DNA from 3 places in the Streptomyces sp. NPDC047022 genome. Region 2 is predicted to be linked to each of the others. Evidence: riboswitches for the same ligand, from Rfam matches in the RefSeq annotation. Region 2 holds a riboswitch; each other region holds the start of a gene.

The links. Region 2 has a riboswitch for thiamine pyrophosphate ahead of ABZ845_RS16255 (thiamine ABC transporter substrate-binding protein). Riboswitches for the same ligand answer to the same signal wherever they lie in the genome.
Region 1: another riboswitch for thiamine pyrophosphate. It lies ahead of ABZ845_RS30345 (cytosine permease); the one in region 2 lies ahead of ABZ845_RS16255 (thiamine ABC transporter substrate-binding protein).
Region 3: another riboswitch for thiamine pyrophosphate. It lies ahead of thiO (glycine oxidase ThiO); the one in region 2 lies ahead of ABZ845_RS16255 (thiamine ABC transporter substrate-binding protein).

Annotation. Positions count from the first base shown of each region.
Region 1 is NZ_JBEYVV010000052.1:22,769-26,032, forward strand. Features, by position in the region: gene ABZ845_RS30345 (cytosine permease) at 1-1,319, opposite strand, end outside; TPP riboswitch at 1,311-1,403, opposite strand; gene ABZ845_RS30350 (WhiB family transcriptional regulator) at 1,446-1,703, opposite strand; gene ABZ845_RS30355 (thiolase family protein) at 1,856-3,043, shown strand; gene ABZ845_RS30360 (cobalt-precorrin-6A reductase) at 3,091-3,264, shown strand, end outside.
Region 2 is NZ_JBEYVV010000013.1:44,401-47,664, forward strand. Features, by position in the region: gene ABZ845_RS16250 (iron ABC transporter permease) at 1-339, opposite strand, end outside; gene ABZ845_RS16255 (thiamine ABC transporter substrate-binding protein) at 423-1,502, opposite strand; TPP riboswitch at 1,588-1,693, opposite strand; gene rlmN (23S rRNA (adenine(2503)-C(2))-methyltransferase RlmN) at 1,745-2,851, opposite strand; gene ABZ845_RS16265 (hypothetical protein) at 3,150-3,264, shown strand, end outside.
Region 3 is NZ_JBEYVV010000001.1:304,189-307,452, reverse strand. Features, by position in the region: gene ABZ845_RS01380 (thiazole synthase) at 1-145, opposite strand, end outside; gene thiS (sulfur carrier protein ThiS) at 152-352, opposite strand; gene thiO (glycine oxidase ThiO) at 349-1,533, opposite strand; TPP riboswitch at 1,541-1,652, opposite strand; gene ABZ845_RS01365 (hypothetical protein) at 1,704-2,054, shown strand; gene ABZ845_RS01360 (FAD-dependent oxidoreductase) at 2,087-3,264, shown strand, end outside.

The DNA.
Region 1 (3,264 bases), on a different contig from region 2:
ACGTCGGCGCCGTGCAGCGCGTGGGCGACGGGACCTATGTACAGACCGGTGTCCATGAACGGCACCGCCACGGCGAAGGCGCCGGCGAACGCGAGCAGCGGGGGCCACGGTGAGCGGGGGCGGCTCGTCGCGGCGGCGAGGTCCGTCACGGCACCGCGCCGGACCAGCCAGTCCACGACCACGATGGCCACGAACCCGGGGATCCAGTAGCCCACGAACAGCAGCACGTTCTGGAACCGGGCGGTGGTGTCGGCCGCGTGCATCCACAGCACCAGCGGGAAGCCGAGCGCCGCGGCGAGGGCGGCGGCAGCGGGACGGGGCAGGCGGACGCCGACGGTCTGCAGGGCCAGGGAGCCGCTGTAGTCGTTCATGGCGTTGCTGCACAGCGCCGCCAGTGCCACGGCCAGCAGCCCGAGGGCGCCAGCAGCGCCACCGCCCAGCAGTTTGTCGACGCCCGCGGCTGTCTGGTCGGTGAGCACCGAGGCGCCCCACAGGCCGAGGGCCTGAACGGCGAGGAAGGACACCACGAGACCGAGCAGCGTGCACCAGAACATCCGGGAGCGGGAGGTGGTGCGGGGCAGATAGCGGCTGAAGTCGCTGGCGTAGGGGGCCCAGGACAGGGTGAGGCTGAGCGCGATGGTGCTGGTCAGCACGAACGCGCCCGCGCGGTCGGCGCCTTGTGCGCTGCCCGTCGCGGCGAGATGGGCGCCGGCCGGCATCCGCATGGCGATCAGCGCGAAGGCGGCGGCGAGCACGAAGGTCATGACGGTCTGCAGGCGGTGGATCGCCTCGTAGCCGAGGATCCCGAGGGCGCCCTGCCCCAGCATCATGACCAGCACCCCGAGCCAGAAGGGCCAGCCGCACAGCCGCGCAAGCGCGTCCCCGCCGAACAGACCGATCAGCGCGTCCCAGGCGACCGACGACAGCCACTGGAGCACTCCGGGCAGCGCAACCGCACGTCCGAAGGCGAGCCGGGCGAGCGGCAGCTGACCGGCGCCGGTGCGGCTGCCCCAGGTGCCGAGGTAGGCGGTGGGCACCGCGCCCACCACGGTGCCCAGGACGACGGCGGCGAGTGCGGTGGTGAAGTCCAGGCCGAGCGCGATACCGAGGGTTCCGGTGAACACACCGGTCATGGTCAGGTTCGGCGCGAACCACACGGTGAACAGCCGTCCCGCCCCGCCGTAGCGGTTGCTCTCGGGGACGGGTTCGATGCCGTGTCCCTCGACCCTGAGGTCACCGGGAGCCGTGGGCATCCGTCCGTCGAAGACGCCTCTGCGGCCGTCGGCGGGCAGCCCGCCGGAAACATGCGCCAATGGCATGGATGACATCCCTCCGCCAGTACGAACTGGTTCAGGTTCAACGGGTGTGATCTCAGCCCTCGCGGGGCACCCCGTGTCCGGTACGGCGGCAAGAGTAACCCGAGCCACCAGCGACGACGACAGCAGCTACGGTGCCCGCCGCCCCTGGGGGAGACTTCTGGCGGACCGGAGCAACCTCGCGCGCTCCCGCTCGTCGGTGCCGCCCCACACGCCCGCCGTCTGCTCGCTCCTGAGCGCCCATGTCAAGCACTCGACCATCACCGGGCAGCGGTGGCACACTCGCTTGGCCGCCGCGATCTCGGTGATGGCCGGGCCTGTGGAACCGACGGGGAAGAACAACTCGGGGTCCTCGTCCACACATGCCGCGTACCGCAACCACTCCATGCGCGCCCGGGTCCCCTGGACGCACGGGGTAAAACCCGGGGATCTTCCCAGGGAGGGCCCGGCGGTCTATAGTCCAAAACTAGCGGTGCTAATTATTGCGTCGTCCTCTTCGACTCATCGACTCGTCACCGAGTGCGCTCAGGAGTTCCATCGTGCGTACCGTCCATTTCGCGGCCGCCCGCCGCACCCCCATCGGCAAGCTGCGCGGCTCCCTGTCCACGGTACGGCCCGATGACCTCGCGGCGACCGTGATCCGGGGCCTCATGGCCGACGCGCCCGACCTCGACCCCGCCCGCGTCGACGACGTCTACTGGGGCGCGGCCAACCAGGCCGGCGAGGACAACCGCAACGTCGCCCGCATGGCCGCCCTCCTCGCCGGGCTGCCCGACTCGGTGCCGGGCGCCACGGTCAACCGGCTGTGCGCCTCCGGCCTGGAGGCGGTCACCATGGCCGCGCGCACCATCGCCGCCGGCGAAGCGGACGTCGTGCTCGCGGGAGGCTCGGAGTCCATGAGCCGCGCCCCCTTCGTCCTGCCCCGCCCCGACGAGGCCCTGCCGCACCGTATGGAGACCTTCGACACCCGCCTCGGCTGGCGGCTGGTCAACCCGGCCATGAAGGAACTCCACGGCCTGCTGCCCATGGGGGAGACCGCCGAAGAGGTCGCCGACCGGTACGGCGTCCCGCGCGAACGCCAGGACGACTTCGCGCTGCGCAGCCACCGGCGTGCAGCCGAAGCCCGTAAGAACGGCTTCTTCGACGCCGAACTCCTGCCGGTGACCCGCCCGGACGGTGTGGTCGTCACCGAGGACGAGTGCGTGCGCGAGGACACGTCGTACGAGAAACTCGCCCGCCTCAAGCCCGCGTTCCGCCAGGGCGGCACCGTCACCGCGGGCAACGCCTCACCCATGAACGACGGCGCGGCCGGACTGCTCCTCGTCAGCGAGGAGGCCCTGAACGATCTCGGTCTGGAATCCCTCGGCCGCTATGTCGCGGGCGCCTCGGCCGGAGTGCACCCGGACGTCATGGGCATCGGCCCCGTGCCCGCCACGCAGAAGGCCCTCGCCCGCGCCGGCTGGACCATCGGCGACGTCCAGGAGGCCGAGTTCAACGAGGCGTTCGCCGCCCAGGCCCTCGCCTGCGTCGACCGTCTCGGCATCGACCCCGACCTGGTCAACCCGACCGGCGGCGCCATCGCCCTCGGCCATCCCCTCGGCTGCTCGGGGGCACGCATCCTCACGACGCTGCTGCACCGGATGCGGCGCGGCGGGGCGGCACGCGGGCTCGCCACCATGTGTGTGGGAGTCGGCCAGGGGAGCGCGGTGCTGGTCGCCGGGAACTGAGGGACCGGCACCGCGAAACAGCACAACCCACCCGTACCCTCGACCCCATGCCCTCGCACGTCCTGATCCTCGGCGGCACCACCGAGGCACGCGAACTCGCCGCCGCGCTCGCCGCACGGCCCGGCGTCAGAGTGACCACGTCCCTGGCCGGGCGGGTGTCCCGGCCCGGAGCGCTCGACGGGGACGTACGGGTCGGGGGGTTCGGCGGGGCGGAGGGGCTG
Region 2 (3,264 bases):
CAGGAGCCCGCCCCGGCCGACGAGCGCAAGGAAGGCGGTGCCCACGACGACCGTCGGCAGGACGAACGGGACGGTGACGACCGCGCGCAGCACCTGCTTGCCCGGGAAGTCCAGCCGCGCGAAGACATAGGCGCCGGGCAGCGCGATCAGCAGCGTGAGCGCGGTGGAGGCGAGCGCCTGCCAGGTCGTGAACCACAGCACATGCCGGATGTCCGGCCCCGCGAGCACGTCCGTGATCCGCCCGAACCGCCACACCCCGTCGGCGTGGAGACCACGCGAGACGATCGCGCCGACGGGGTAGGCGAAGAAGACCGCGAAGAACGCGACGGGCACGGCCATGAGGGCCGTCCGCGCCGCGCTCCCCCACCTCCTTGGAGCCGCGTCGTCCGTCCTGGCCGCTCCGGCCTGGCCGGCTGCTTCGCCTACTTCAGTACGAGCGAGGTCCACGACTTGACCCAGGGGTCGCGATTGGCTGCGATCTTGGCCGGGGCCATGATTTCCGGGCTGGTGGCCGCGGGACCGTACTCGGTGAACTCGGCCGGCACCTTCGCGCCCTGGACGACCGGGTAGACGTACATGTTGAACGGCATGTCCTCCTGGAACTGCCTGGTGAGCAGGAAGTCGATGAACGCCTTGGCACCCTTGGGGTTGTGGGCGTGGCCGAGCAGGCCCGCGAACTCGATCTGGCGGAAACAGGTGCCGCTCGCGACGCCGGTCGGGGCGGTCTTCGGCCGCGGCTTGGCGTAGACGACCTCGGCGGGCGGCGAGGAGGCGTACGACACGACGAGCGGACGGTCGCCGCCCGCCTTCCTTCCGCCGGCCGAACCGGAGAACTCCTGGTCGTAGGCCTGCTCCCAGCCGTCGACCACCTTGACGCCGTTGGCCTTGAGCTTCGTCCAGTACTCCTGCCAGCCCTTGTCCCCGTACTTCGCGGCGGTGCCGAGCAGGAAGCCCAGGCCGGGCGAGGAGGTGGAGGCGTTCTCGGTGACGAGGAGGTTCTTGTACGCGGGCTGGGTCAGATCGTCGAAGGAGGTGGGCGGCGTCAGCTTGTGGTCGGCGAAGTACTTCTTGTCGTAGTTGACGCAGATGTCGCCGTAGTCGATCGGTGTGACCCGGTGCTTGTCCGCGTCGAGCTGGAAGCGCGCGTCGACCTGGCCGAGCCCCTTGGCCTGGTACGGCTGGAACAGCCCGTTGTCGAGGGCCCGCGAGAGCAGGGTGTTGTCCACGCCGAAGAAGACGTCGCCCTGCGGGTTGTCCTTGGTGAGGATCGCCTTGTTGACTGCCTGGCCCGCGTCGCCGTCCTCCAGCACCTTGACCTTGTAGCCGGACTGCTTCTCGAAGGCCGCGATGACGCTCTTGGACGCGGCCCATGAGTCGTGGCTGACGAGAGTCACGGTGGTTGAGTCACCGCCGCCCGCGCTCGTGGAGCCGGACGACCCGCACGCGGTCAACGTGACCATGCCCAGCCCGACGGCCAGGGCCGCGAACTGCCTGCCGGTGATGCTCACTGGATTCCTCCTGGGTGACCAGGAAGAGACGCGGCCCTGCCCAAACGCCCCCGAAGGGAACCCGGGCAGGGCACAACAGCTTGAGTCGAGACCGAACTTCCTACCCAGAATGACCTGGGCGAGGTTCAGAGGGTCTGCGGGCGATCCCGCACTCTCAGCGCTGCGGCGCTCCCCTGTCGGAAATATGAATCGTACATATGAAGATGATGTGCTCGGGCCAGACTACCGCTGTCGCTTCAGCGCTCGGTCGCCGCCAGCTGTCCGCACGCCCCGTCGATCTCCTGGCCTCGGGTGTCCCGGATCGTCACCGGCACACCATGGGCGGCGATCGCCTCGACGAACGCCTTCTCGTCCTCGGGCCTCGACGCGGTCCACTTGGAGCCGGGCGTCGGGTTCAGCGGGATCAGGTTCACATGGACGGGCTTGCCCCGAAGCAGCCGGCCCAGCCGGTCGCCGCGCCAGGCCTGGTCGTTGATGTCACGGATCAGGGCGTACTCGATGGACAGCCGCCGTCCCGACTTCTCGACGTACTCGAACCCGGCGTCGAGGACCTCGCGCACCTTCCAGCGGGTGTTGACGGGAACGAGGGTGTCACGCAGTTCGTCGTCCGGCGCGTGCAGCGAGACGGCGAGCCGGCACTTGAAGCCCTCGTCGGCGAAGCGGTGGATGGCCGGGACCAGTCCGACGGTCGAGACCGTGATCCCGCGCTGCGACAGCCCCAGCCCGTCCGGCGCCGGGTCGGTGAGCGCGCGGATGGCGCCGACGACACGCTTGTAGTTGGCGAGGGGCTCGCCCATGCCCATGAAGACGATGTTGGACAGCCGCGCCGGACCACCGGGGATCTCGCCGTCACGCAGCGCCCGCATGCCGTCCACGATCTGGTGCACGATCTCGGCGGTGGACAGGTTGCGGTCGAGCCCTGCCTGGCCGGTGGCGCAGAAGGGGCAGTTCATGCCGCAGCCCGCCTGGGAGCTGATGCACATGGTGACCCGGTCGGGATAGCGCATCAGCACGGACTCGACGAGGGTCCCGTCGAACAGCCGCCACAGCGTCTTGCGGGTCGTGTCCTCGTCGGTCGACAGATGCCGCACGACCGTCATCAGCTCGGGGAGCAGCGCCTCCTGGAGCCTGCCCCGGGAGGCAGCGGGAATGTCGGTCCACTCCGCCGGGTCGTGCGCGTACCGGGCGAAGTAGTGCTGCGAGAGCTGCTTGGCACGGAACGGCTTCTCGCCGACCGCGGCGACCGCTTCCTTGCGCTCGGCGGGCGTGAGATCGGCAAGATGCCGCGGCGGCGTCTTGGCTCCGCGCGGCGCGACGAATGTGAGTTCTCCGGGCATAGGCATGGCGATACCAGTGTCGCAGATCCAATCGGGTGACCTGCGGGCGTCGCTCGCTTCGACTGTCGTCAGCAGGTGTCACCGGTCGTTGCTGAGGGCGCCGGACGGCCCGGAGACGGCCCGGCGACGATCACTCGTCAGCTGCCCGCCACCCGTCGAGCCGGACCCTGACCTCGTGGTTACCGAACCCTGACCTGGTGGTCATGCGCGTGCGGGAACTACGCCCGTGCTCTCCGCCACCACCCGATCAGCCCAGTGTTCATCGGCCGCCGCGGCACCGATGAGCGACGTTAGTCTTCCGATCATGGCTTTGCGACCCGATGAGTTCTACGACCACGCACGTGCGGCCGCGGATGGTGAGCTTCGGCTCCCGCTGGCGCGGATGACCGGCTGGGACATCAGCCCCTTCGACCCGGACG
Region 3 (3,264 bases), on a different contig from region 2:
CGCGCCGCATCGCGACCGTGGTCAGCTCCGTCCCGGACGCCACCAGGGCCCGCTCCAGCACATCGAGGCTGGGCGCACCGCCGGTTCCCATGATCAGCCGGGACGAGAAGGTCGTACCACCGAGGACGAAGGGATCGTCGGCCATGGCTGCTCAGCCTCCTTGGACCGCGGTGAGGACCTCGACCCGGTCGCCCTCGGAGAGGGAGGTCGAGGACCACTGCCCGCGCGGGACGACGGTTTCGTTGAGGGCGGCGGCCACACCGGAGTGGGCCGCGGTCAGGGTCCGCACGACGGTGTCGAGCGCGATACCGGGAGCGACCCGGCGGGGCTCCCCGTTGACCGAGATGTTCATGCGGGCTGCTCCGTGAGGGTTGCGGCGGCGGAAAAACGCCGGGGGGTGAAGGGCCGTGCGTGGTCGGGGAGTTCCCCGGTGGTCAGGACATGCGCCATGACATCCCCGGTGACCGGGGTGAGCAGGACGCCGTTGCGGTGGTGTCCGGTGGCCACCAGCAGGCCGTCAAGGCCGGTGGTGCCGAGCAGCGGGGCGTTGTCGGGGGAGCCGGGGCGCAGCCCCGCGCGGGTCTCGGTGAGCGGCAGCTCGGTGAGCCCCGGGACCAGCTCGTGCGCGTCCCGCAGCAGCTCATAGACGCCGCCCGCGGTGACCGTCGTGTCCCAGCCCATCTCCTCGCTGGTGGCGCCGACGACCAGCTCGCCGTTCTCGCGCGGCACCAGGTAGACATGGCTGCCGCGGACGACGGCGCGCACGGTGCGGCTCAGGAAGGGCGCGTACTGCCGTGGCACCGTCAGGCGCAGCACCTGCCCCTTCACGGGGCGTACGGGCGGCACGACGTGGGCGGGGACACCCGCGAGCCGCCCGCTGAGGCTGCCCGCCGCGAGGACGACCTGGCCCGCGGCGAGATCGGCGCCGTCGGCGGTCCGCACCCCTGCGGCCCGCTCGCCCCGTACGTTCAGCCGCTCGGCCCATGCGCGGTGGAAGACGACTCCGGCGCGCTCGCAGGCCGTGACCAGGGCCGAGGCGAGACGGCGCGGATCGATCTGGTGGTCGCCGTCGACCCTGAGCCCGCCGCGCACACCCGGCGCGAGCATCGGCTCCAGACGGCGGCACTCCCGCCCGGTCAGCCACTCCGATTCCAGGCCCGAGCGCTGCTGGAGCGCGTGCAGTTCGCGCAGATGGGTGCGGTCGTCGGCGTCCAGCGCGACGGCGAGCGTGCCGCATCTGCGGTAGCCGAGGTCGTGTCCGGTGGCCTCGCTCAGCTCGGCGGCGAAGTCCGGGTAGCGGCGCGCCGACTCCAGATTGAGGCCGAGCAGGGTCTGCTCGCCGTAGTGCAGTTCGGTGACCGCGGCCAGCATCCCGGCGGCCACCTGGGCCGCCCCGCCGCCCGGCTCAGGGTCCACCACGGCGGTGGCCAGGCCGCGCTGGGCCGCGCGCCAGGCGGTGACCAGTCCGATGATCCCGCCCCCGATGACGAGGGCGTCCGGGGCACGGGTGTCCGAGGTGTGCATGGGTGACATGGCTGACATGGGCGTCCAGCCCCCTCCCTTCGCCGGCATGACCCGGATCAGGTTCGTACGGTCGGAGGCCGCCAGCCTCCCTCTCAGCCCGGTGCGCCCGGGCTCCCGCGAGTGCTCTACGGTGCCAACCCTAATCCGTGCCGTTCGCATCAGTAAGGGAGCCTCCACCGATGCCACGCTCGCTCGACGGTCTGGTACTCGCCCCGGTCGCGGACCAGGCCCCGGGACAGGTCGGCACGCGCACCCGGTTCACGTACCACGAGAAGGACGGCGTGGTCTGGGCCGAGTACGCGGGCGGCGACGTCGTACTCGGCCGTCTGGTGGGTACACGGGAGGAGGACCGCCTCGATTTCCGGTACGTGCAGCTGAAGCACGACGGGACCACGTCGTCCGGGCACTGTGTCTCGAAGGTCGTGGAACTGCCCGACGGGCGGGTGCGCCTGGAGGAGACGTGGGAGTGGGAGTCGCGGACGGGCGGCGGGACGAGCGTTGTGGAACAGGTCACTCAGCACGCCCCCTGACTGACGAATCGTCAGTTGTCTATGGTGATCAGGTGAGCGAGCAGACGAATGAACGGGGCGGCACGGCACGAGGCGATGTGGCGCGGCGCGTCGTCATCGCGGGCGCCGGCATGGCCGGGGTGCAGACCGCCGTCGCCCTGCGGGAGCAGGGCTTCAGGGGCAGGGTGACACTCATCGGCGCGGAGCCCCACCAGCCGTACGACAGGCCGCCGCTGTCGAAGGCCGTGCTGCTGGGCAAGGCCGAGGGCTCCGCCTTCGACGTCGACTTCGAGGCCCTGGACATCGAACTCAGGCTGGGCTGCGAGATCCTCGGGCTGCGCCTGGCCGAGCGTGAGCTGGACACCGAAGAGGGGCCCGTGGCCTACGACGCCCTGGTCATCGCGACGGGCGCCGAGCCGATCCGGCTCCCGGGCGCCGAAGGCGTGCCGGGAGTCCATCTGCTGCGCACCCTGGACGACGCCGAACGGCTGCGGCCGGTCCTCGCCGAGCAGCACGACATCGTGGTCGTGGGCGCGGGCTGGATCGGCGCCGAGTTCGCCACCGCCGCGCGCGAGGCGGGCTGCGCGGTGACCGTGGTGGAGGCCGCGGACCGGCCGCTCGCGGGCGCGCTGCCCGAGGACGTGGCCGCGCCGATGGCCGCGTGGTACGCGGACAGCGGCGCCGAACTGCGGACCAACGCGCGCGTGGAGCGCGTCGAGCCCGGCGCGGTGGTGCTCGACGACGGCTCGCGGGTGCCCGCGGGCGCGGTCGTCGTGGGCATCGGGGCGCGTCCGGCCACGGCGTGGCTGGCCGGCTCGGGCATCGAGCTCGGCGTCCACGGCGAGGTGCTGGCCGACGGCCATCTGCGCACCTCCGCGCCCGATGTGTACGCGGTCGGCGACTGCGCGTCCTTCCCGTCGGGGCGCTACGAGGCGCGTCTGCTGGTCCACCACTGGGACAACGCCCTCCAGGGCCCGCGCACGGTGGCCGCGAACATCGTCGGTCAGACGCCGGTGGCCTACGACCCGGTGCCGTACTTCTGGTCGGAGCAGTTCGGCCGGTTCGTCCAGTACGTGGGGCACCACGCCGACGCCGACACGACGGTGTGGCGCGGGGACCCCGAGGGCGCGGCCTGGGCGGTGTGCTGGCTGCGGGCGGACCGTCTGGTGGCCCTGCTGGCGGTGGGGCGGCCCCGGGACCTGGCCCAGGGCCGCCGGCTGATCGAGGCGGG